DNA from 3 places in the Rhizobium sp. YTUHZ045 genome. Region 3 is predicted to be linked to each of the others. Evidence: predicted binding sites of a transcription regulator. Region 3 holds the regulator's gene; each other region holds the start of a gene.
What was found. The regulator PhoB, encoded in region 3, activates phosphate uptake and scavenging genes when phosphate is short. The targets are predictions, from matches to a motif close to TGTCATNNANCTGTCAT.

Region 1 (7,342 bases), 440 kb from region 3:
CCAGACGACGAAGCCGACGGCGCCGATCGCGACCATGGCGTAAGCCATACCGAGATAACCGAAGATCGGCTTCCTCGAGAAGGTCGAGATGATGTGGCTGATCATGCCGAAGCCCGGCAGGATGAGAATGTAGACCTCGGGATGACCGAAGAACCAGAACAGGTGCTGGTAGAGGATCGGGTCACCGCCGCCTTCCGGAGAGAAGAAGGAGGTGCCGAAGTTGCGGTCGGTCAGCAGCATGGTGATGCCGCCTGCCAGAACCGGCAGCGACAGCAAGAGCAGGAAAGCAGTGATCAGCACCGACCAGGCAAACAGCGGCATCTTGTGCAGCGTCATGCCGGGGGCGCGCATGTTGAGGATCGTTGTGATGAAGTTGATCGCGCCGAGGATCGACGAAGCGCCGGCGATATGCAGCGCGAAGATCGCCAGGTCGACCGCCGGTCCGGGCGTGCCGCTCGTTGCCAGCGGCGGATACATCGTCCAGCCGCCGCCGGTGCCGTAGGCGCCTGCCGGGCCTTCGACGAACATCGACAGCAAGAGCAGCGCGAAGGCCGGAACGATCAGCCAGAAGGAGATGTTGTTCAGGCGCGGGAAGGCCATGTCGGGGGCGCCGATCATGATCGGCACCATCCAGTTGGCGAATCCGCCGATCATCGCCGGCATGACCATGAAGAAGATCATGATCAGCGCGTGCGCCGTCGTGAACATGTTGAACATCTGCTTGGCGCCGTCGATGGCGGCATCGCCCTCATAGCCGTAGACCATCGAGGCCAGGCCATGGAAGATCTGGATGCCCGGCTCCTGCAGCTCCATGCGCATGGCCACCGACAGCGCGCCGCCGATGATGCCGGCGATGATCGCGAAGATCAGGTAGAGCGTGCCGATGTCCTTGTGGTTGGTCGAGAACAGCCAGCGATTGACAAAGCTCGGCTTGTGCCCGTGATCATGGTGATCGTGATCATCATGCGCATGATCGTGATGGGCGTGAGAATGATCGTCGTGAGCGGAAGGTCCAGCCATTGTCCCGATCCCTTTTAATTACTGTGCTTCGGCAACGTCGACGGTCTTTGCGGGACCATCGGTTGCGGCCATGAGTGTCTTGTAGGCGCCGGGCAGGTCGCTGGCGGCCGTGGTCAGCCACTGCTTGTACTTGTCCTCGGAGACGACGCGGATGGCGATCGGCATGAACGCATGGTCCTTGCCGCAAAGCTCGGAACACTGGCCATAGAACAGGCCTTCGCGCTCGGCCCTGAACCAGGTCTCGTTCAGGCGGCCCGGCACGGCGTCGATCTTGATGCCGAAGGACGGCATGGCGAAAGCGTGGATGACGTCGGTCGGTGCCGCGGTCACGAGAACGCGCACCGTCTTGTTGACCGGCAGCACCAGCTCGTTGTCGACGGCGAGCAGTCTCGGATAGACCGACTTGTCTTCCTTGCCGGCGGCCGCGCGATCCTGATCCTTCAAGAGGTAGGAATCGAAGGCGAGCGGGCTGTCGCCCGAACCTTCATATTCATAGTTCCACTGCCACTGGGTGGCGGTCGCCTTGATCGTCACGTCAGGATTTTCGGGCAGCGTCAGCTGCGCTGTCAGAAGGTTGAAGGAGGGAATGGCGAGGAAGAGCAGCACCAGGACCGGCCCCACGGTCCAGATGACCTCGATCAGCGTATTGTGGCTCGTGCGCGACGGAACAGGGTTGGCGCTGGCGCGGAACTTGAAGCAGACGACGATGAGCAGGATCAGGACGAAGAGCGTGATCGGAACGATAAACCATAGGGTATATTGTTCGAACCAATGAATTTCCCGCATGATCGGCGTCGCCGCCGGCTGCAGCGTTGCCTGCCACGGCGTCGGCTGGTCGGCATATGTGCCGGAAGCAAAAAGCAGACAGACCAGCGTGGTCAGGGCTGCATAAGCCTTCTTCATCACCTTATTATCTCCCTCGAGCGCTTGACCTGCTAAATCGAACGCAGAATCCTTGCCATCTTCAGCGCTTCAAACCACAGTTTGGCATTTGCCGCAACAGGCAGGAGCAATTGTCTATGCGGCATTTTTGCTTAAAGCACAGGCAGGCCGAACGGCAAAACATCCCAAGTTTTTCATCGGCATATGAAAAATGCCCTTTCCGGCCGATCCGCCCGCCGTACATTATATGACAAAGGTCCAATTTCTGCCGCAGTCCCCCGGTTTTCACGGGGTGGGGCTTTTCATTTCCGGTGGGCAGCTTCAACAATAGCCGCAATGATTCGATATCCAGAGGTTTCCATGGGTTTCCGTTCCCTCGCGCGGTCGCTTCTCGTGACTGCAAGCATCGCGGCCGCAGCGACGACGCCCGTCTTCGCGCAGCAACCCGCCCCCTCCCCGGCCACGCCCACCACCCCCGCACCGGCCACCCCTGCACCGGCCGCCCCTGCCCCGGCCCAGCAGCCCCCGGCTGCCAACCCGAATATCCAGGTGACGCCCGGCCAGACCCAGCCGCAGGCGCCGGGCACAGTGAAATCCAATCACGGCGCATGGTCTGTCGTCTGCGACAAGCCGGCCGGTGCGGCGACCGAGCAATGCGCGCTGATGCAGAACGTCATCGCCGAGGACCGGCCGGAGGTCGGGCTTTCCGTCGTCGTCTTGAAGACGGCCGACCGCAAATCGAAGATCCTGCGCGTGCTGGCGCCGCTCGGCGTGCTCCTGCCGAACGGCCTCGGCCTCAATGTCGACGGCAAGGATATCGGCCGCGCCTACTTCGTCCGCTGCTTCGCCGACGGCTGTTATGCCGAAGTCGTGCTGGAGGACGAACTGCTCAAGACCTTCCGCAGCGGCGCCCAGGCCACCTTCATCGTCTTCCAGACCCCGGAAGAAGGCATCGGCATCCCCGTCGACCTCAAGGGCTTCGCCGAAGGTTTTGACGCGCTGCCGTGAGGCTGGCGGCCGTCTACCATGGGTCCGCCCCTCATCCGGCTGCCGCCACCTTCTCCCCGTAAACGGGGCGAAGGGACCATGCCGGGACCTCTCGGTTCCCACCTCACCCTCGCAGGGCAAGTCCCCTCGCCCCGTTTACGGAGAGAGGGTTAGGGTGAGGGGCAGTCCTCGAGATCGTTGTCGGCCGCTAGGCCAGTCACCGGAAAAAGAAGAGCGAGAACGACTCCACTCGCACCACGTCTCATCATTTCAAGCAAATTGCCCCCCCAACTGATCATCTCAAAACAGCCGCGCCGCCACCCAGCGCGAAACGATAAAACGCTTACATCTCTTTCGAAGGCCATTCCATTTCCAAGATCGCTCTGCCCAACAAAGAATAATTCGAAGACAGGGCTTCACTCCTTATCAGGTTGAGCCCTATCTAAGGCGTAAGCGAACTCCCGGACGCATGCCATTGGAGCCAGACCATGACCACCGATCTCCTGACGCTTTTCGATGCCGACGAGGCCACGATGCGCGGCCTTGTCGCCGAAGCGCTCGCCGGCGCCGATGACGGCGAGCTGTTTATCGAGCATGCCCGGGCCGAGGCGCTGACCTTCGACAATGGCCGGCTGAAGGGCGGCAGCTTCAATACGGAACAGGGTTTCGGACTTCGCGCCGTTGCCGGCGAAGCCGTGGGTTATGCACATGCCGGCGACCTCTCGGTGGCGGCGCTGAAGCGGGCGGTCGATGCGGTCGGCGCGGTGACGCGCGGCTATTCCGGCACCTATGCCGCCGCTCCCCAGGGCACCAACAAGAAATTCTACGGCGACCAGAACCCGATCGGCCAGCCGAGCTTCGAGGAGAAGGTCAAGGTCCTGCAGGATATCGACGCCTATCTCAGGAGCAAGAACGACAAGGTGCGGCAGGTGACTGCTTCGGTCGCGGCGAGCTGGCAGGTCGTCGACATCCTGCGCGCCGACGGCCACCGTGTCCGCGACATCCGGCCGATGACGCGCATCAACATTTCCGTCGTAGTCGGTGAAGGCGAGCGGCAGGAGAGCGGCTCCTATGGCAGCGGCGGGCGCATCGGCTTTGGCGATTTCATCGCCGAGGGCAGCTGGCAATATGGCGCCGACGAGGCGCTGCGCCAGGCACTCGTCAATCTGGAGGCGATCGATGCGCCGGCCGGCACGATGGACGTCGTTCTCGGCTCCGGCTGGCCGGGCGTGATGCTGCACGAGGCCGTCGGCCACGGGCTGGAAGGCGATTTCAACCGCAAGAAGACGTCGGCCTTTGCAGGCCTTCTCGGCCAGATGGTCGCCGCGCCCGGCGTCACCGTCGTCGATGACGGCACGATCGACAACCGCCGCGGCTCGATCACCATCGACGACGAGGGTACGCCGTCCGGCTACAACGTGCTGATCGAGAACGGCAAGCTGGTCGGCTACATGCAGGATCGGCAGAATGCCCGGCTGATGGGCATGGCGCCCACCGGCAATGGCCGCCGCCAGGGCTATGCCCACGTGCCGATGCCGCGCATGACCAACACCTATATGCTCGGCGGCGACAAGACGCCCGAAGAGATCATCGCCTCGGTGAAGAAGGGCATCTATGCCGTCTCCTTCGGCGGCGGCCAGGTCGACATCACCTCCGGCAAATTCGTCTTCGGCTGCACCGAGGCCTATCTGATCGAGAACGGCAAGCTCGGCGCGCCGATCAAAGGGGCGATGCTGATCGGCAACGGCCCGGATGCGATGAAGCGGGTGTCGATGATCGGCAACGACATGAAGCTCGATACTGGCATCGGCAATTGCGGCAAGGCCGGCCAATGGGTTCCGGTCGGCGTCGGCCAGCCGCATCTGCGCATGGATCAGATCACCGTCGGCGGCACGCAGACCTGAGGCGGAGTATTTCCTCATGGCAGAGATCGAAATCAGACCCTTTGCCGCCGGCGATGCCGATGACGTGCTGTCGGTGATCCTGCCGATTCAGCGCGAGGAGTTCGGCATCGACATCACAGCCGATGCGCAGCCGGATCTCCGGGTCATCCCGGATTTCTACCAATCCGGCAAAGGTCAGTTCTGGGTCGCCGTCAAGGACGGCGCGATCGTCGGAACGCTGGGCTTGAAGGATATCGGTAACAATCAGGCAGCGCTGCGCAAGATGTTCGTCGCCGCCGAGGTTCGCGGCCGCGAGCACGGCGTGGCAGCGCGGCTTCTCGAGCGCCTGTTCGACCACGCCAGAGATGCCGGCCTCACCGACATCTTCCTCGGCACCACGGACAAATTCGTTGCCGCCCATCGCTTCTACGAGAAGAACGGCTTTACCGAGATTGCCAAGAGCGCCCTGCCCCGCTCCTTCCCGCTGATGGCCGTGGACACCAAGTTTTACCGGTATAAGGTCGGCTGACTGCGGATGCCGCAAAGGGTCGGCGGCCGATAACGGCCATGTTCCTGTCGCGCCACAACTGTCATAAAACTGTCACAAACCGAAACTCGGCCCTATCTCTTCAACGGGATAGGGTTTAGGACGGCTCGTCATCCATAGCGCAGATCAAAAATCACGAGGTGTTCATGCTGGGTTGGTTTCGGAAGTTGATGCCGCGCGAAGACCGGTTTTTCGTCCTTTTCGAACAACATTCCAGAACGATCGTCGGCGCCGCACAGGCTCTGGACAGGTTGCTGTCGGGAGTAGAGATCGAGCATCAATGCGAAACGATCGTGCGGTTGGAAGACCAGGCCGACGATATAACGCGCGAAGTCATGCAGGCTGTCCGGCGGAGCTTCATCACACCTTTCGATCGTGGAGACATCAAGGATCTCATCCAATCCATGGATGATGCGATCGACATGATGCACAAGACTGTCAAAACCATCCGGCTCTTCGAGCAGACCAGCTTCGATCCGGGGATGCAGGAGATGGGCAAGACCCTTGTGGAAGCTGCCAATCTCATCGCCGAGGCCATTCCCTTGCTCGATCGCATGAACGCCAATGCGCCGCGGCTTTCTGCCATCGTCGAGCAGGTCACGCGGGTGGAAGGGCGCTCCGACGAGTTGCACGAGCAGGGGCTCAAGGATCTGTTTCGCCGGCACGGCGCCGGCAATGCGATGGCCTATATGATCGGCAGCGAGATCTACGGCGAGCTGGAGAAGGTGGTCGACCGTTTCGAAGACGTCGCCAACGAGATCAGCGGCATCGTGATCGAGAATGTCTGATGGATGCCGCCCTCGCTCTTCCGCTTCTTGTCGGCCTCATCGGCGTCGCGCTGCTGTTCGATTTTCTCAATGGGCTGCATGATGCGGCCAATTCGATCGCCACAATCGTCTCGACACGGGTCCTGAGGCCGCAATATGCGGTCTTCTGGGCGGCATTCTTTAATTTCATCGCCTTCCTGTTCTTCGGCCTGCATGTGGCCGAGACGCTCGGGACCGGCATCATCGATCCGGCGATCGTGACACCGCAGGTGATTTTCGCGGCCTTGATCGGCGCCATCGTCTGGAATGTCGTGACCTGGATCTTCGGTATTCCCTCCAGTTCATCCCATGCCCTGGTCGGCGGGCTGGTCGGTGCGGGCCTTGCCAAAGCAGGGTTGAGCTCGATCGTCTGGAGCGGCCTTCTCAAGACCGCGAGCGCCATCGTCATGTCGCCGATGATCGGATTCCTGCTGGCATTGTTCCTGATTCTGGCGGTGACCTGGACCTTCATCCGGCAAACGCCTTTTGCCGTCGACCGGTCCTTCCGTTTTCTGCAATTCGTGTCGGCATCGCTCTATTCGCTCGGTCACGGCGGCAATGACGCCCAGAAGACCATGGGCATCATTGCCGTGCTTCTTTACTCGCAAGGCTATCTCGGTGGCAGCTTCCACGTGCCGCTCTGGGTGGTGATTTCATGCCAGGCGGCGATGGCGCTCGGCACCTTGTTCGGCGGCTGGCGCATCGTCCATACGATGGGCTCGAAGATTACGCGGCTGAACCCGATGCAAGGATTCTGCGCCGAAACGGGCGGTGCCTTGACGCTGTTCGGCGCCACCTGGCTCGGCATCCCGGTTTCGACCACCCACACCATTACCGGCGCCATCATCGGCGTCGGCGCCGCCCGGCGCGTCTCCGCCGTCAGGTGGGGGCTTGCCGGCAACATCGTGATCGCATGGATCATCACCCTGCCGGCCGCGGCAATGATTTCGGCAGTTTCGTTCTGGCTCGTGAGCCTGTTGGGCCAGCTCGCTTAGTCGATCGGACAGCTGGCGTGGCGCTTAGGCGTTGGGCGTCTGTGCCGGCTGAAACCGCCACTTCCGCTCGATCGCGGCGGCGATGTCGATGTCGTTACGGCGAGCAAACAGCAGGAGGTGACCGAGCAGGTCGGCAGTCTCGTCGGCGAGATCGCGCCTGATATCCTCGGGAGAGCGGCCTTTGGCACGGCCCCGACCGGTCAGCCGGTTCCAGGCCTGGGT
Region 2 (7,342 bases), on a different replicon from region 3:
GAACGCCGCTGTCAAGATGCGGGCGCAGCCAGTCTTCGAAAATGCAGACGATTCCTGTGCCCGCTATCGCCGCGTCGACGGAAAGATCGCTCGCCCCACCGACCCTAACGATTAACGGGCCGGTCGGTTCGACCCGCACCACCTCGCCGTCCCGCTCATATTCCCATGGGGTCGTCAGCGCACCGCTGGCAAAACGGCCCAACAAGCAGGCGTGATCAAGGAGTTCACTCGGATGTTGCGGCCGCCCGTGGTGGTCGAGATAAGCAGGCGATGCTGCAGTGGCAAAGCGCTGGTGGCGCGGACCAATCGGAATCGCGATCATATCCTGCTCCAGCCGCTCGTCATAACGGATGCCGGCGTCGCACCCGGCAGCGAGCACGTCGACAAAGCTCTCCTCGGCGACGATCTCCAGGCGAATGTCGGGATAGGCGGCGAGGAATGGCGGGATGATGGCAGGCAGCACCAGCCGCGCAGCGCTGACCGGCACATTGAGCCGCAGCGAGCCAGCCGGCCTGTCGCGAAATCGGTTGACCACGTCGAGCGCGGCCTCCACCTCCGTCAAAGCAGGGCCGAGCCGCTCCAGCAGACCCTTGCCCGCTTCGGTCGTAACGACGCTGCGCGTCGTGCGATTGAGGAGCCTGACGTCGAGAGCAGCCTCCAGGCGACGCACCGCTTCGCTCAAGAAGGAGGCGCTGCTGCCACTGGCACGCGCTGCCTCGCGAAAACCACCCGCCCGCGCCACTGCAACAAAGGCGTTTAGGTCACTCAGATCTGCTCTCACTGTTCGCCACTCCGCACGGGCTGTGCGGATTGTACTCAATTATCAGACGCTCCGCCAAGGAGTAAGTTTGATCTCATCTGTTGAAAGGAGCGCGACCATGTCCATCATTCATCAATCCGGCACATTCAATATCGGCGACCGCAAAGTGAGCCGACTGGGTTATGGCGCCATGCAGCTCGCCGGCCCCGGCGTGTTCGGTCCGCCCAGGGATCATGACGCCGCCCTGGCGGTGCTGCGCGAGGCGGTCGCGAGCGGTGTGAACCATATCGATACCAGCGATTTCTACGGCCCGCACGTAACCAACCAGATCATCCGTGAAGCGCTCCATCCCTATGGCGACGATCTCGTCATCGTCACCAAGGTCGGCGCGCGGCGCGGCGCGGACGGGTCCTGGATTCCGGCCTTCTCGCGCCAGGAACTGACGCAGGCGGTTCACGACAATCTTCGCAACCTCGGCCTCGAGGTGCTTGATGTCGTCAACCTCCGGATCGCATTTGACCTGCATAGCCCGGCCGAAGGCTCGATAGAAGCACCCCTGACGGTTCTGGCTGATCTCCAGCGGCAGGGTCTGATCCGTCACATAGGTTTAAGCAACGCCACATCGAAACAGGTCGCCGAAGGCCGCGGGATCACCGAGATCGTCTGTGTGCAAAACCAGTACAATCTGGCGCATCGGAACGACGACCCGCTCATCGACGAACTCGCCCGTCAGGGCACCGCCTATGTGCCGTTCTTCCCGCTTGGCGGCTTCACGCCGCTGCAATCGTCCACACTCTCCAATGTCGGCGCACGCCTGAGCGCCACGCCGATGCAGGTGGCGCTCGCCTGGCTGTTGCGCCGCGCAGCCAATATCCTGTTGATCCCCGGCACGTCGTCGCTCGCACATCTCAGGGAGAATCTCGCTGCTGCCGGATTGGTGCTGCCGGATGATGCCGACGAGGAGCTGAACCATATGGCTGACATCGCGGCCTGACGGCCGCGGCGGTGCAATCGTTAGGCCGTGTTCTAGCGCTGCGTAACGAGCTTGCCGGACGTGCTGGCGCAATCTGTCGGTCGGCCGCACCTTGTTGGCTGCGCCAACCGGCCGGTAAACGAGAGCATCAGGATGGCTTCCGTGTCAGAAGCTCATAAGTCACCAAGGCCGCTGACATCGCCAGAAAAACCACGATTGCCAAAGGATAATTGGCACTGGCGTTCGGATCGGCAAGCTTGGGAAGGCCGATAACACTGCCGGCCGCCAGAATCGCCGAGAGCACAACCTCCTGAACGATTAATCTCCAAAAGCCGGTCATGACCAACCTCCCGTCATCTCCTTATTATCGGCCGAAGGACGCTCAGTCTTTATACTTCACGATGCAGCCGTTGGGAAACACGCGTTGACCGCACGGTCCAGTGACCATGCGGTCTCGGTTTCAACGCTTCGGCAGCCGACTTGTTGCGGCTATGCTTTCAATAGCGCTCAGGCACATACATATCAGCCGGAACCGGCGCCCTGATGTAGTCGGCATGACGAATGCGATCCGGCAATTCGATCTCGGGCTTCGGCACGTCCTCATAGGGAATCTGATCAAGAAGATGGGCGATGCAGTTCAGCCGCGCCCGCTTCTTGTCGACGGCCTGCACCACCCACCAGGGCGCCTCCTTGGTGTGTGTGCGCGCCAGCATTTCTTCCTTGGCCTTGGTATATTCCTCCCAGTGGATGCGGCTTTCCATGTCCATCGGCGAAAGCTTCCACTGCTTCAGCGGATCGTGGATGCGCATCTTGAAGCGGAATTCCTGTTCCTCGTCGGTGATCGAGAACCAGTATTTGATCAGCACGATGCCGGATCGGACGAGCATCCGTTCGAATTCGGGCACCGAGCGGAAGAACTCCTCGAGTTCGTCAGGAGTGCAGAAGCCCATCACGCGCTCGACGCCGGCGCGATTGTACCAGCTGCGGTCGAAGAGCACGATCTCGCCGGCGGTGGGAAGATGCGGGACATAACGCTGGAAATACCATTGATGGCGCTCCCGTTCGGTCGGCGCAGGCAGTGCCACTGTGCGGCAGACGCGCGGGTTGAGCCTTTGGGTTACGCGCTTGATCGCGCCACCCTTGCCGGCCGAATCCCGGCCTTCGAAAAGCACGACCACTTTCAATTGCTTGTACTGGACCCAATCTTGCAGCCGTACCAGCTCATGCTGCAGCCGGAACAGCTCGCGGAAATAGATCTTCCGATCGAGCGTCTGCTCCGCCGGTTCGGTCATTCCTTCGACGACTAGATCGTCCAGCCGGTCTTCCTCCAGCTGCATTTCCAGCTCCTCATCGAAGCTGTCGGCGATTTCGGCCTTTATCCGGCTGAGCTGGTCCTGATGTGTTTTAGACATGGGCTTTCCCTTCCTGCTCAGTTGACAGGAGCATGTCACTGCAAAGTTAGTGTGACGGTTGGATAACCCACAGCTCGTTCACTTGTTCGCCTCTTTCGCCACTCCACATGCCGGCGAACTTTTTAGACGCCGCCTACACGAGATGGAGGCGTGCCTAGAGCAGCCCCGTTCGGTAATGGTCGACAAGGTTGCGGCAAGCGCGGATCGTCAGCGCCATGACGGTGAGCGTCGTGCCAGCGATGCCGCTGCCCGGAAAGGCGCTGGCGTCGGTGACGATGAGGTTCGGAGCATCCCACAGTTGATTGTAGGGATTGAGCACTGAAGCTTCCGGGCTTTCGCCCATGCGCGCACCGCCGGTTTCATGAATTGCTGCGCCCATGCACATGGTCTTGCGGAACCATGTGCGGAACATGAAGCGGCTGAAGGCATCGGCGTCGGGAAAGGCGCCTCTGCCCATCTCCTTGAGGCCGGTGGGCGATCCGATGAATTCAAGATCGCCGCCGACCTCTTTGACCATGGCGATCAACGTCTCCTCCTGCCGGCGGAGCAGCCGCCGCTCCTCCTCCTGCATGACGCAGCGAATGTGTGGCACCGGAATATTCCAGGCGTCCTTGCGCTTGCCATCGAGCGTGATGCGATTGTCGGCATAGGGCAGCATGCGGCCGAAGCCGAAGAAGGCGAGACGCGCATCGGCCTCCTCTGAAACCGGCGCCCTGCCGATGCTGCCCTGATAGTCGAAATCGCCGCGGGCGGCGTCACCCTCGTCGAAACGCGGGATGAAGATGCCACCCGACGGATTGTAGAAGGGATCGACAGGAGCGGAATCGTCAACGGCCCAACCCTTCGCCTTGGGAAAGGAGCCAAAGGCAAGGCATGGAAGCTGATCCATGAAATAGCGCCCGAGCGCGCCCGAGCTGTTTCCGAGCCCGTCAGGATGTCTTGCCGATACCGAGTTCAGCAGCAGCCGCACGCTCTCGATCGGCGAGGCCGCAAGCACGATTGTCGCGGCGCGAGCCGTCGAAACCTTGCCCGTGTTGCGATCGATGAATTCCGCACCGGTGGCGCGGCCGGTTTTTTCGTCGGTGGTGATGCGACGCACGACGGCGTCATAACGGACGGTCAGCCGGCCGGTCGCCTTTGCGTCCCGCAGCGGTCGCGGCATGCGTTCGGCGTCCGGCGCTATATAGCGCCAGGAGATGACGCGCCGGTCCGGCCAGCGGCTTTCTACAGCCTGCTTGAATATCTGCTCGGCGGGCGTGAGGCTTGCCGGCTTCGCATAGACGCCGTCTGGCAAGGTCGGCACATCGTCCTTGTTGCCGTAGAGCTCGAGATAGGCTTCGACTTCGTCATAGAAGGGCGCAAGCTCGTCATAGGAGATCGGCCAGTCCACGCCCTTTCCGGTGCGCGATCGGATCTTGAAATCATCGTCGGTCCAGCGCAGCAGCACGCGGCCGAAACTGTGCAGGCGCCCGCCGCCCTGGCGGCCGCGGATCCAGAGAAAGGGCTGGTTCTTCGGCGTCGTATAGGGGTTCTTGCGATCGTTGACGAAGAAGTGGCTGAAGCGCTCGGTAAAGAAGGCCGCCCGCGCCTGGATCGGCTGGCCCTTCAGGGTGGCGCGCGCACGCTCCCATATATTGATGCTGCTTGCCGGCGCCTTCTTGCGTGCCGGGTCGAAATCCCTGGGGCCGACGGCCGGCCCAGCCTCGAGCAGCAGCACCGACAGGCCCTTGGCCGTCAGCTCTTTGATCGCGAAGGAACCCGCCGCGCCGGAGCCGATCACCAGCGCATCATAAACGATCTCAGACATGTCTTTTCAAATCCTGTCCTGGAGCAATTCCTCAATGCAGCGCAAAGCACATCCGAAATTGCGGGAAAGCAAAGGAATGGCGCGTCAAAGCCGCGATCCATCGGCAGCGAAGAGTGACGCCTTGGTGATATCAAGGCCCGGAGCCATGGCATCGCCGGGCTTGAAGTCGACGTCGCCCATGAAACGAAGGGAGAGACTGTGCTCCGCCCAGTCGAACCAGACGACGGCATCCGAACCCATCGGCTCGACGACGGAAACACGGCCAGCAATGGTGGGAAGCCCGCTTGCCGCCCCGTCGAGCACAAGGTGCTCAGGGCGAAAGCCCAACGTAACAGGTCCTTCCACGGCAGCCGTGCGGAAGGCATAGTCGGTGAGGTCGACGGCTAGGCCGTTGCTTCTGAAGACGGGTGCTCCGCCGCCGCGCTCGATCCGGCCCTCGACGAAATTCATCGCCGGAGCACCGATGAAGCCGGCGACGAAGAGATTGGCCGGACGGCGGTAGATCTCGGCCGGCGAAGCGAGCTGCTGGATCACGCCGTCGCGCATGATGGCGATGCGGTCGGCGAGCGTCAGGGCCTCGACCTGATCGTGGGTCACGTAAATCATGGTATTGCCGAGGCTTTGATGCAGCTTCTTGATCTCGACGCGCAATTCGTTGCGCAGCTTGGCGTCGAGATTCGACAGCGGCTCGTCGAAGAGGAACACATCCACTTCTCGCACCAGTGCCCGGCCGATGGCGACGCGCTGGCGCTGGCCGCCGGACAGCTCGGCAGGACGCCGGTCGAGCAATGTGTCGAGATGGAGGAGCGCGGCCGTGCGGGCGACGCGTGCCTCGATCTCGGCCTTTGGCAGGCCTGCGACGCGAAGCCCGAAGGAGAGGTTCTTGCGGACCGACATGCGCGGGTAGAGTGCGTAGGACTGGAAGACCATGCCGATGCCACGGTCCTTCGGCTCCTCCCAGCTGACATTCTTGCCCGAGATCCAGATTTCGCCTGCAGTAATGTCCTGCAACCCGGCGATGGCGTTCAGAAGCGTGGACTTGCCGCAGCCGGAAGGGCCGAGCAGCACCAGGAATTCGCGCGGCGCGATATTGATCGACATCTTCTCGATCACTGTATGGTCGCCATAGGCGATCTTCAGATCCTTGACGGAGACGGCAGATTGCATGGAATACGTTACCCCTTGACTGCGCCGGCGGCGATGCCGCGCACGAACCAGCGGCCGGACAGGAAATAGATGGCGAGCGGAACGATGGCGGTGAGGATCGTCGCCGCCATGTTCACGTTATAGGTGCGCTCGCCCATCGTGGTGTTGACGATGTTGTTGAGCTGCACGGTCATCGGCAGGTTGTCCCGGCCGGCGAAGACGAGGCCAAGCAGGAAGTCGTTCCAGATGCCGGTGAATTGCAGCATCGAAACCACGACCACCATCGGCACGGCGATCGGCAGCATGATCTCGAAGAAGATGCGCCAGAATCCGGCGCCGTCGACGCGCGCGGCCTTGCAGAGCTCCTCCGGCACGCTGACGAAATAGTTGCGGAAAAGCAGCGTCACCAGCGGCAGTCCGAAGATGACATGGACGAGAATGATGCCGGCGAGCGAATTATAGAGACCGATATTCGCCATGGCGCGAACCATCGGATAGAGGAAGATCTGATAGGGGATCAGACCACCGGCCATGAGCAGGCCGAAGAGCGCATTTGCCCCACGCGGCCGCCAGAGCGACAGCGCATAGCCGTTGACTGCGCCGATGAAGACCGAGAGCGCGACGGATGGAACGGTGATCGCCACCGAATTCCAGAAGCCGCTACGAATGCCGACGCAGACGGTTCCCATGCAGGCCCCCGACCAGGCGGTCACCCAGGCAGAGAAATCGAGCGTGGCGGGCAGGGCAAAGATCTGCCCGAGTCGGATTTCGTCCATGGACTTCAGCGAAGTGACGACCATCGTATAGAGCGGCAGAAGGAAGAAAAGCGCAGCGCCGACCAAGAAGGTATAAAGGCCGATGCGTCCCGCCGTGATCCGTGCCGGCTTCGGCCCGTTCGGGTGAGGCTGGTTCATCACGCCCCTCCCTTTGCCTGGTTGCGCATGTGCATCGCGTAACGGAACGGCGCGACTGCGATGACGACGCCGAGGACGAGCACCGTCGCGCCTGCTGTGGCGAGGCCGAGATTCTGGCGCCCGAACAGATTGTCCATGATGAATTTTGCCGGCACCTCGGTGGCATTGCCGGGGCCGCCATTGGTCATGGCGACGACGATGTCGTAGGTCTTGATCACGCCCATGGCGAGCAGCATGCCGGCAGCGGCGAGCGCCGGCCCGAGCTGGGGCAGAATGATGGAGACATAGATGCGCCAGACGGGAATGCCGTCGATGCGCGCCGCCTTCCAT
Region 3 (7,342 bases):
CCGAAGAACAGGCTGACGGACCTGATCGAGGTCAACATCAACAACCTCGCAGCCGTCCCGTCGATCGTCTACGGTCTGCTCGGCCTTTCCGTCTTCATCAACTTCATCGGCCTGCCGCGCTCGGCTTCTCTGGTGGGCGGCCTGGTGCTGACGCTGATGACCCTGCCGACGATCATCATCGCTACCCGCGCGGCCCTGCGTGCCGTGCCGCCTTCGATCCGCGCTGCAGCTCTCGGCCTCGGCGCCTCGAAGATGCAGATGGTGTTCCACCACGTCCTGCCGCTTGCCATGCCCGGCATCCTCACCGGCACGATCATCGGCCTGGCGCACGCGCTCGGCGAAACCGCGCCGCTGCTCTTGATCGGCATGGTCGCCTTCGTCGCCAATGCGCCCGCGACACCGCTCGAGCCCTCGACGGCCTTGCCCGTGCAGGTCTATATGTGGGCGAACGAGGCCGAACGTGCCTTCGTGGAGCGTACTTCGGGTGCCATCATCGTCCTGCTCCTGTTCCTGGTCGTCATGAACATGGGCGCCATCCTCTTGCGTCGTCGCTTCGAGCGCCGCTGGTAAACGGAGTCAAACATCATGAACATGCTGACGGAAGCTGCAGTTGAAAAGGCGCTGGATCAGAAGATGAGCAACGTCCCGTATAAAATGATCGGACAGGATGTCTCCGTATACTACGGCGAGAAGCGCGCGCTTTTCGACGTGAACCTGAACATCCGCGAAAACACCGTAACCGCCCTGATCGGCCCCTCGGGCTGCGGCAAGTCGACCTTCCTGCGAAGCCTGAACCGCATGAACGACACGATCGAGGGGTGCCGCGTCACCGGCAAGATTACGCTCGACAGCGACGATATCTATGATCCGGATATCGACGTCGTCGAACTTCGCGCCCGCGTCGGCATGGTTTTCCAGAAGCCGAACCCGTTCCCGAAGTCGATCTATGAAAACGTCTCCTACGGCCCCCGCATCCACGGTCTCGCCAAGTCGAAGGCCGATCTCGACCAGATCGTCGAGAGCAGCCTGCAGCGCGCCGGGCTCTGGAACGAGGTCAAGGACCGCGTGCACGAATCCGGCACGGGCCTCTCCGGCGGTCAGCAGCAGCGCCTGTGCATTGCCCGCGCCGTTGCCGTCAGCCCGGAAGTCATCCTGATGGACGAGCCCTGCTCGGCCCTTGACCCGATCGCCACCGCCAAGGTCGAGGAGCTGATCCACGAACTGCGCGAAAACTATACGATCGTCATCGTCACCCACTCCATGCAGCAGGCCGCGCGCGTCTCGCAGCGCACCGCCATGTTCCACCTCGGCAATCTTGTCGAGGAGAACGACACCGACAAGATGTTCACCAATCCGGACGATCCCCGTACCCAGGACTACATCATGGGTCGCTTCGGCTGATCACGGCCATCCGAAGCCTTCCCCTTATTCGAGGACAAAGCCCCATGGCATCGACACATATTTATTCTGCCTATGATGATGATCTGAAGTTCCTGTCCAGGCGGATTTCCGAAATGGGCGGCCTGGCCGAACAGATGGTCGCCGAATCCGTCCGGGCGCTGGTCAACGGCGATACCGCGCTGGCGCAGAAGGTCATCTCAGACGACGTGATCCTCGATCACACCGAGCGCGAAATCGGCGACAAGGCGATCGTCACCATCGCCCGCCGGCAGCCGATGGCCGCGGACCTGCGCGAAATCATGGGTTCGATCCGCATCGCCGCCGATCTCGAACGCGTCGGCGACCTCGGCAAGAACACCGCCAAGCGCGTCATCGCCGTGCAGAGCACCGGCGTTCCCCGCAAGCTCGCCCGCGGTCTCGAGCATCTCTCCGAGCTGGCGCTTGTCCAGCTCAAGGAAGTGCTCGACGTCTATACGACACGCGCTGCCGACAAGGCGACCGCCATCCGCGAACGCGACAACGAGATCGACGCCATGTACACCTCGCTGTTCCGCGAGCTCTTGACCTACATGATGGAAGATCCGCGCAACATCACGAGCTGCACGCATCTGCTCTTCTGCGCCAAGAACATCGAGCGCATCGGCGACCATGCCACCAACATCGCCGAGACGATCTACTACATGGCGACAGGCGCCCAGCCGGAAGGCGATCGTCCGAAGGATGACAGCGCCAACACCGTTGGCGCCGCGACGGAATAATCCTTCCAAGATTGCGTGCGCGCCCGTTCGGGGCGCGCAAAGAGGTCGCAGCCAATTTCTGAATTTGCGCAGGACGCCTGCTTAGAACCCCGGTTTAAGGCTTGTGCGCGAGGAGACGGACACGCATGATCCCGAGAGTCGCAGTTGTTGAAGACGAGGAAGCCCTCAGCGTGCTCCTTCGCTATAATCTCGAAGCCGAAGGCTTCGAGGTCGATACCATCCTGCGCGGCGACGAGGCCGAAATCAGGCTTCAGGAGCGCACGCCCGACCTGCTCATCCTCGACTGGATGCTGCCCGGCGTCTCCGGCATCGAACTCTGCCGGCGCCTGCGCATGCGGCCGGAAACCGAGCGACTGCCGATCATCATGCTGACGGCGCGCGGCGAGGAGAGCGAGCGTGTGCGCGGACTGTCCACCGGCGCCGACGATTATGTCGTCAAGCCCTTCTCGACCCCCGAGCTCGTCGCTCGCGTCAAGGCGATGCTGCGCCGTGCCCGTCCCGAGGTGCTGTCCTCGGTGCTGAAATGCGGCGATATCGAGCTCGACCGCGAAACCCATCGCGTCCACCGCAAGAGCCGCGAAGTCCGCCTCGGCCCGACCGAGTTTCGCCTGCTGGAATTCCTGATGTCGTCGCCGGGCCGGGTCTTTTCCCGCTCGCAGCTGCTCGACGGCGTCTGGGGCCACGACATCTATGTCGACGAGCGCACCGTCGACGTCCATGTCGGCCGCCTGCGCAAGGCGCTGAACTTCTCCAACATGCAGGACGTCATCCGCACCGTCCGTGGCGCGGGTTATTCGATGGAAGCCTGAGGGTTTCTACTGCTGCTAAAGTCAAAGATTTGCCCCTCACCCTAGCCCTCTCCCCGTTCTGACGGGGAGAGGGGACGTGCCCTGCGAAAGGTCGGCGGGGAACGGAGAGGTTGCGGCATGTCCCTTCGCCCCGCGTGCGGGGAGAAGGTGGCGGCAGCCGGATGAGGGGCAACCCCAGCGCTTCCACTCCAATCATAAAAAACGGGCCGCTCGGCCCGTTTTTTATGTCCGGCGATGTCGCCTTCTCAGCTGACCCGTGCCGCGGCCCGGCGCCTTTCGTTGATCGGCTGATAGGCAAGCTTCTGATGATAGCTGCAATAGGGAGAATTGTCGGGGGACTCGCAGCCGCAGAAATGGAAATCTTCCTTGAGCGGGTCGCCGACCGGCCATTTGCAGGTGCGTTCGGTGAGCTCCGTCAGGCCGAGGCGGCGAGAAATCGGCACGACCACATTGCCGGCCGGCACATATTCCATTTCGTCGACGGCATCGACCTCGATCTCTTCCTTCAGCATCGTTGCGCCCTGTTGACGGGTCACGGTGCGGGTGGTGATCCGGGAGGCGTAATTCGGCGCGCGCGGCGCGGACGTCTGGCGCTTCGGCGTGCGCGCCGCGGTGGCCGTGCCGCCGGCTTTGGCGCGGCCGGGAAGGCTGAGCCTGTGCACCTTGCCGATAACGGCGTTTCGGCTGACGCCGCCAAGCTGCGCAGCAATCTGGCTGGCGCTCAGTCCTTCGGCCCAAAGCTTCTTGAGTTTCTCGACCCGCTCGTCTGTCCAGTTCATGCCCTGTCTCCACCTTTTGCGTTGGTGATGGCAGAATCCCTCACCGTTGTCCCGGAAGCCTCCGAAACAAGAAACGCTTGATCAATTTTGGTGACTAGTTCCGCCGCATGCAGTCTAGTAATTGAACTTTAACCTAGTGTGAGGCTGACTCCGTGACAAGAGTCGCGGGAATCCGGATGAATCGAATTTCAAGTTTTCCCCAACTTGCTGCCTCTGCGTGGCATTTCTGCAATAATGCCTGTTGAAGGCCGAAAGTGCCGCTGCACAAGCTTGCTGCATAGGCTAAGGCGGCAGTTTTGTTGACATTGCAGCGCGAAAAGGAAATAGTACCGCTCGCCGCCGAAAGGCGGCATTTTTGATTTTTTGGACCTGGTTCTGTTAGCCGGAGTCCGTGCAAGAGAACATTGAACGGGAGACCCGCGCCATGGCTGAAGCCGCGCCGCTTTATGACACCTATTCTCGCGCCCCGCTGCGGTTCGAGCGAGGCGAGGGCGTATGGCTGATCACCGAGAGCGGCGAGCGTTATCTCGATTTCGGCGCCGGTGTCGCCGTCACCTCCGTCGGCCATGGCAACCCGCATGTGGTCGCGGCGTTGAAGGAGCAGGCCGACAAGGTCTGGCACCTCTCCAACATCTATGAAATCCCCGGCCAGGAGCGCCTCGCCAAGCGCCTGACGGACGCTACCTTCGCCGATAAGGTGTTCTTCACCAATTCGGGCGCCGAGGCGCTCGAATGCGCCATCAAGACCGCGCGCCGCTACCAGTTTTCCAAGGGCCATCCCGAGCGGTTCCATATCATCACCTTCGAGGGCGCCTTCCATGGGCGCACGCTCGCGACGATTGCCGCCGGCGGTCAGGAGAAATATCTCGAAGGTTTCGGCCCCAAGGCTCCGGGTTTCGATCAGGTGCCGTTCGGCGACATCGAGGCCGTCCGCGCCGCCATTACCGATGCGACGGCCGCAATCCTGATCGAGCCGGTGCAAGGCGAGGGCGGCGTGCGCCCCGCCACCGGCGAATTCATGAAGGCGCTTCGCCGGATCTGCGACGAAAACGGCCTGCTGCTGATCCTCGACGAGGTCCAGACCGGCGTCGGCCGCACCGGCAAGCTCTTCGCCCATGAATGGTCCGGCATCACGCCCGATATCATGGCCGTTGCCAAGGGCATCGGCGGCGGTTTCCCGCTCGGCGCCTGCCTTGCCACGGCCGAGGCTGCCTCCGGCATGAAGGCCGGCACGCATGGTTCGACCTATGGCGGCAATCCGCTGGCCATGGCGGTCGGCAGTGCCGTGCTCGACGTCATCCTCGCCGATGGCTTCCTTGAGCATGTGCGCGACGTCGCGCTCGTCTTCCGCCAGGGGCTGGCCTCGCTCAAGGATCGGTATCCCGATGTGATCGAGGATATCCGAGGCGAGGGGCTTCTGCTCGGCGTCAAGGCTGCGGTTCCCTCGGCCGAGTTGCTGCAGGCGATCCGCGCCGCGCATCTGCTCGGCGTGCCGGCCGGCGACAACGTCATCCGCCTTCTTCCGCCGCTGGTGGTCACTGCCGAAGAAGCCCGCGAGGGGCTCGTGCGCCTCGAGCGCGCCGCCGAGAGCATCCGCGCCGCCAAGATCAAGAAGACGGCTTGAAGGGATCGCCGCCTTCGGGCGCACGACAGGTAAGAACATGGCTCCTAAACATTTCCTCGATCTTTCGGCCGTCACCTCGGCCGACCTCAGAACTATCATGAACGACGCGCTCGCCCGCAAGCAGGCCTTCAAATCCGGCAAGGGCGACAAGCCGCTCGCCGGCAAGATGCTGGCGATGATCTTCGAGAAGCCGTCGACCCGCACCCGCGTCTCCTTCGACGTCGGCATGCGCCAGCTCGGCGGCGAAACGCTGTTTCTCTCCGGTACTGAAATGCAGCTCGGCCGCGCCGAGACGATCGGCGACACCGCCAAGGTGCTGTCGCGTTATGTCGATGCGATCATGATCCGCACCACCGAGCATTCCAGGCTTTTGGAGCTCGCCGAGCACGCGACCGTGCCTGTGATCAATGCGCTGACGGACGACACCCACCCCTGCCAGATCATGGCCGATATCATGACCTTCGAGGAGCATCGCGGCCCGATCAAGGGCAAGACGATCGCATGGACCGGCGACGGCAACAATGTGCTGCATTCGCTGGTGGAAGGGGCTGCGCGCTTCGGCTACCGCATGAACATGGCCGTGCCTCTTGGTTCCGAGCCCAAGGATCACTATCTGAACTGGGCCCGCAATGAGGGCGCCGAAGTCATGCTCTGCCATGATGCCGACCGTGCGGTCGAAGGTGCCGATTGCGTGGTGACCGATACCTGGGTCTCCATGAATCAGGAACATCGGGCCCGGGGTCACAACGTCTTCCAGCCTTATCAGGTCAATGCGGCCTTGATGGCCAAGGCCGGCAAGGATGCATTGTTCATGCATTGCCTGCCGGCGCATCGCGGTGAGGAAGTGACGGACGAGGTGATCGACGGCCCGCAATCCGTGGTCTTCGATGAAGCGGAAAACCGTCTTCATGCGCAGAAGTCGATTCTTGCTTGGTGCCTGGGCGCGATCTGAACCATAATCGGATGTTGCGAGTCATAAGCTTGCGGCCCGACTGCGCGAGCGCCGGACACTTTGGCCGCCGCTCCAGAAACCAGGAGTAAAGCCATGGCAGAAGCTGCAGCCGCCCTCGGCCAGTTCGATTTCGCCGGCGATGATCATGTCGTCCCCTTTCAGGTGGAGGGTCTGGATGTGCGCGGCCGCGCCGTCCAGCTCGGCCCCATGCTCGATGCGATCCTCGAGCGCCATCATTATCCCGCGCCCGTCGCCCGGCTGCTCGCCGAAGTCGTCGTGCTGACGGTGCTGCTCGGCACCTCGCTGAAGTTCGACGGCAAGTTCACCGTGCAGACCAAGGGCGACGGCCCGGTCGATCTGCTCGTCGCCGATTTCTCGACGCCGGAGAACGTGCGTGCCTATGCCCGTTTCGACCGGGCGCTGCTCGACCAGGCGATTGCCTCAGGCGAGACCGAGCCGGAGCAGCTGCTCGGCAAGGGCGTGCTCGCCTTCACCATCGACCAGGGCAAGTTCGCGCAGCCTTACCAGGGCATTGTCGCCCTCGACGGCACTTCGCTCGAGGAGATCGCCGGGGTCTATTTCCGCCAGTCGGAGCAGATCCCGACGCGGGTGCGCCTGGCTGCGGCGGAACTCTTCGATCGTGACGATGCCGGCAAGCCACGCCATCGTTGGCGGGCAGGCGGCCTCGTCGCCCAGTTCCTGCCGGAGGCACCGGAGCGCATGCGCCAGCCTGATCTCCACGGCGGCGACGGCGATAACGGCGACCGTCCGCATGGCGAGGATGACGCCTGGACCGAAGCGCGCTCGCTGGTCGAGACCATCGATGCCGACGAGCTGACCGATCCGCAGGTCGGCACCGAACGTCTCTTGTTCCGCCTGTTCCACGAGCGCGGCGTGCGCGTCTTCGAGCCCCGCGCCGTCTTCGACCGCTGCAGCTGCTCGCGGGAAAAAATAGGCAACGTGCTGAAGGGGTTCACCGCCGAGGAGATCGAGGCCAGCCAGGAAAACGGCGAGATATC

Region 1: the regulator PhoB is predicted to act here: its motif matches at 5,361-5,377, upstream of NMA58_RS02935 (DUF47 family protein).
Region 2: the regulator PhoB is predicted to act here: its motif matches at 3,197-3,213, upstream of ppk2 (polyphosphate kinase 2).

The regions. Positions count from the first base shown of each region.
Region 1 covers NZ_CP101432.1:605,728-613,069, reverse strand. The annotation lists gene ctaD (cytochrome c oxidase subunit I) at 1-1,020, opposite strand, end outside; gene coxB (cytochrome c oxidase subunit II) at 1,039-1,923, opposite strand; gene NMA58_RS02950 (invasion associated locus B family protein) at 2,239-2,910, shown strand; gene tldD (metalloprotease TldD) at 3,378-4,793, shown strand; gene NMA58_RS02940 (GNAT family N-acetyltransferase) at 4,810-5,301, shown strand; gene NMA58_RS02935 (DUF47 family protein) at 5,466-6,107, shown strand; gene NMA58_RS02930 (inorganic phosphate transporter) at 6,107-7,120, shown strand; gene NMA58_RS02925 (pyrophosphatase) at 7,145-7,342, opposite strand, start outside.
Region 2 covers NZ_CP101436.1:238,069-245,410, reverse strand. The annotation lists gene NMA58_RS32575 (LysR substrate-binding domain-containing protein) at 1-781, opposite strand, end outside; gene NMA58_RS32570 (aldo/keto reductase family oxidoreductase) at 879-1,754, shown strand; gene NMA58_RS32565 (hypothetical protein) at 1,882-2,073, opposite strand; gene ppk2 (polyphosphate kinase 2) at 2,231-3,145, opposite strand; gene NMA58_RS32555 (GMC oxidoreductase) at 3,300-4,952, opposite strand; gene NMA58_RS32550 (ABC transporter ATP-binding protein) at 5,037-6,119, opposite strand; gene NMA58_RS32545 (carbohydrate ABC transporter permease) at 6,128-7,012, opposite strand; gene NMA58_RS32540 (carbohydrate ABC transporter permease) at 7,012-7,342, opposite strand, start outside.
Region 3 covers NZ_CP101432.1:163,086-170,427, forward strand. The annotation lists gene pstA (phosphate ABC transporter permease PstA) at 1-570, shown strand, start outside; gene pstB (phosphate ABC transporter ATP-binding protein PstB) at 586-1,401, shown strand; gene phoU (phosphate signaling complex protein PhoU) at 1,446-2,159, shown strand; gene phoB (phosphate regulon transcriptional regulator PhoB) at 2,285-2,968, shown strand; gene NMA58_RS00840 (GcrA family cell cycle regulator) at 3,214-3,747, opposite strand; gene NMA58_RS00845 (aspartate aminotransferase family protein) at 4,172-5,371, shown strand; gene argF (ornithine carbamoyltransferase) at 5,409-6,323, shown strand; gene NMA58_RS00855 (Hsp33 family molecular chaperone) at 6,417-7,342, shown strand, end outside.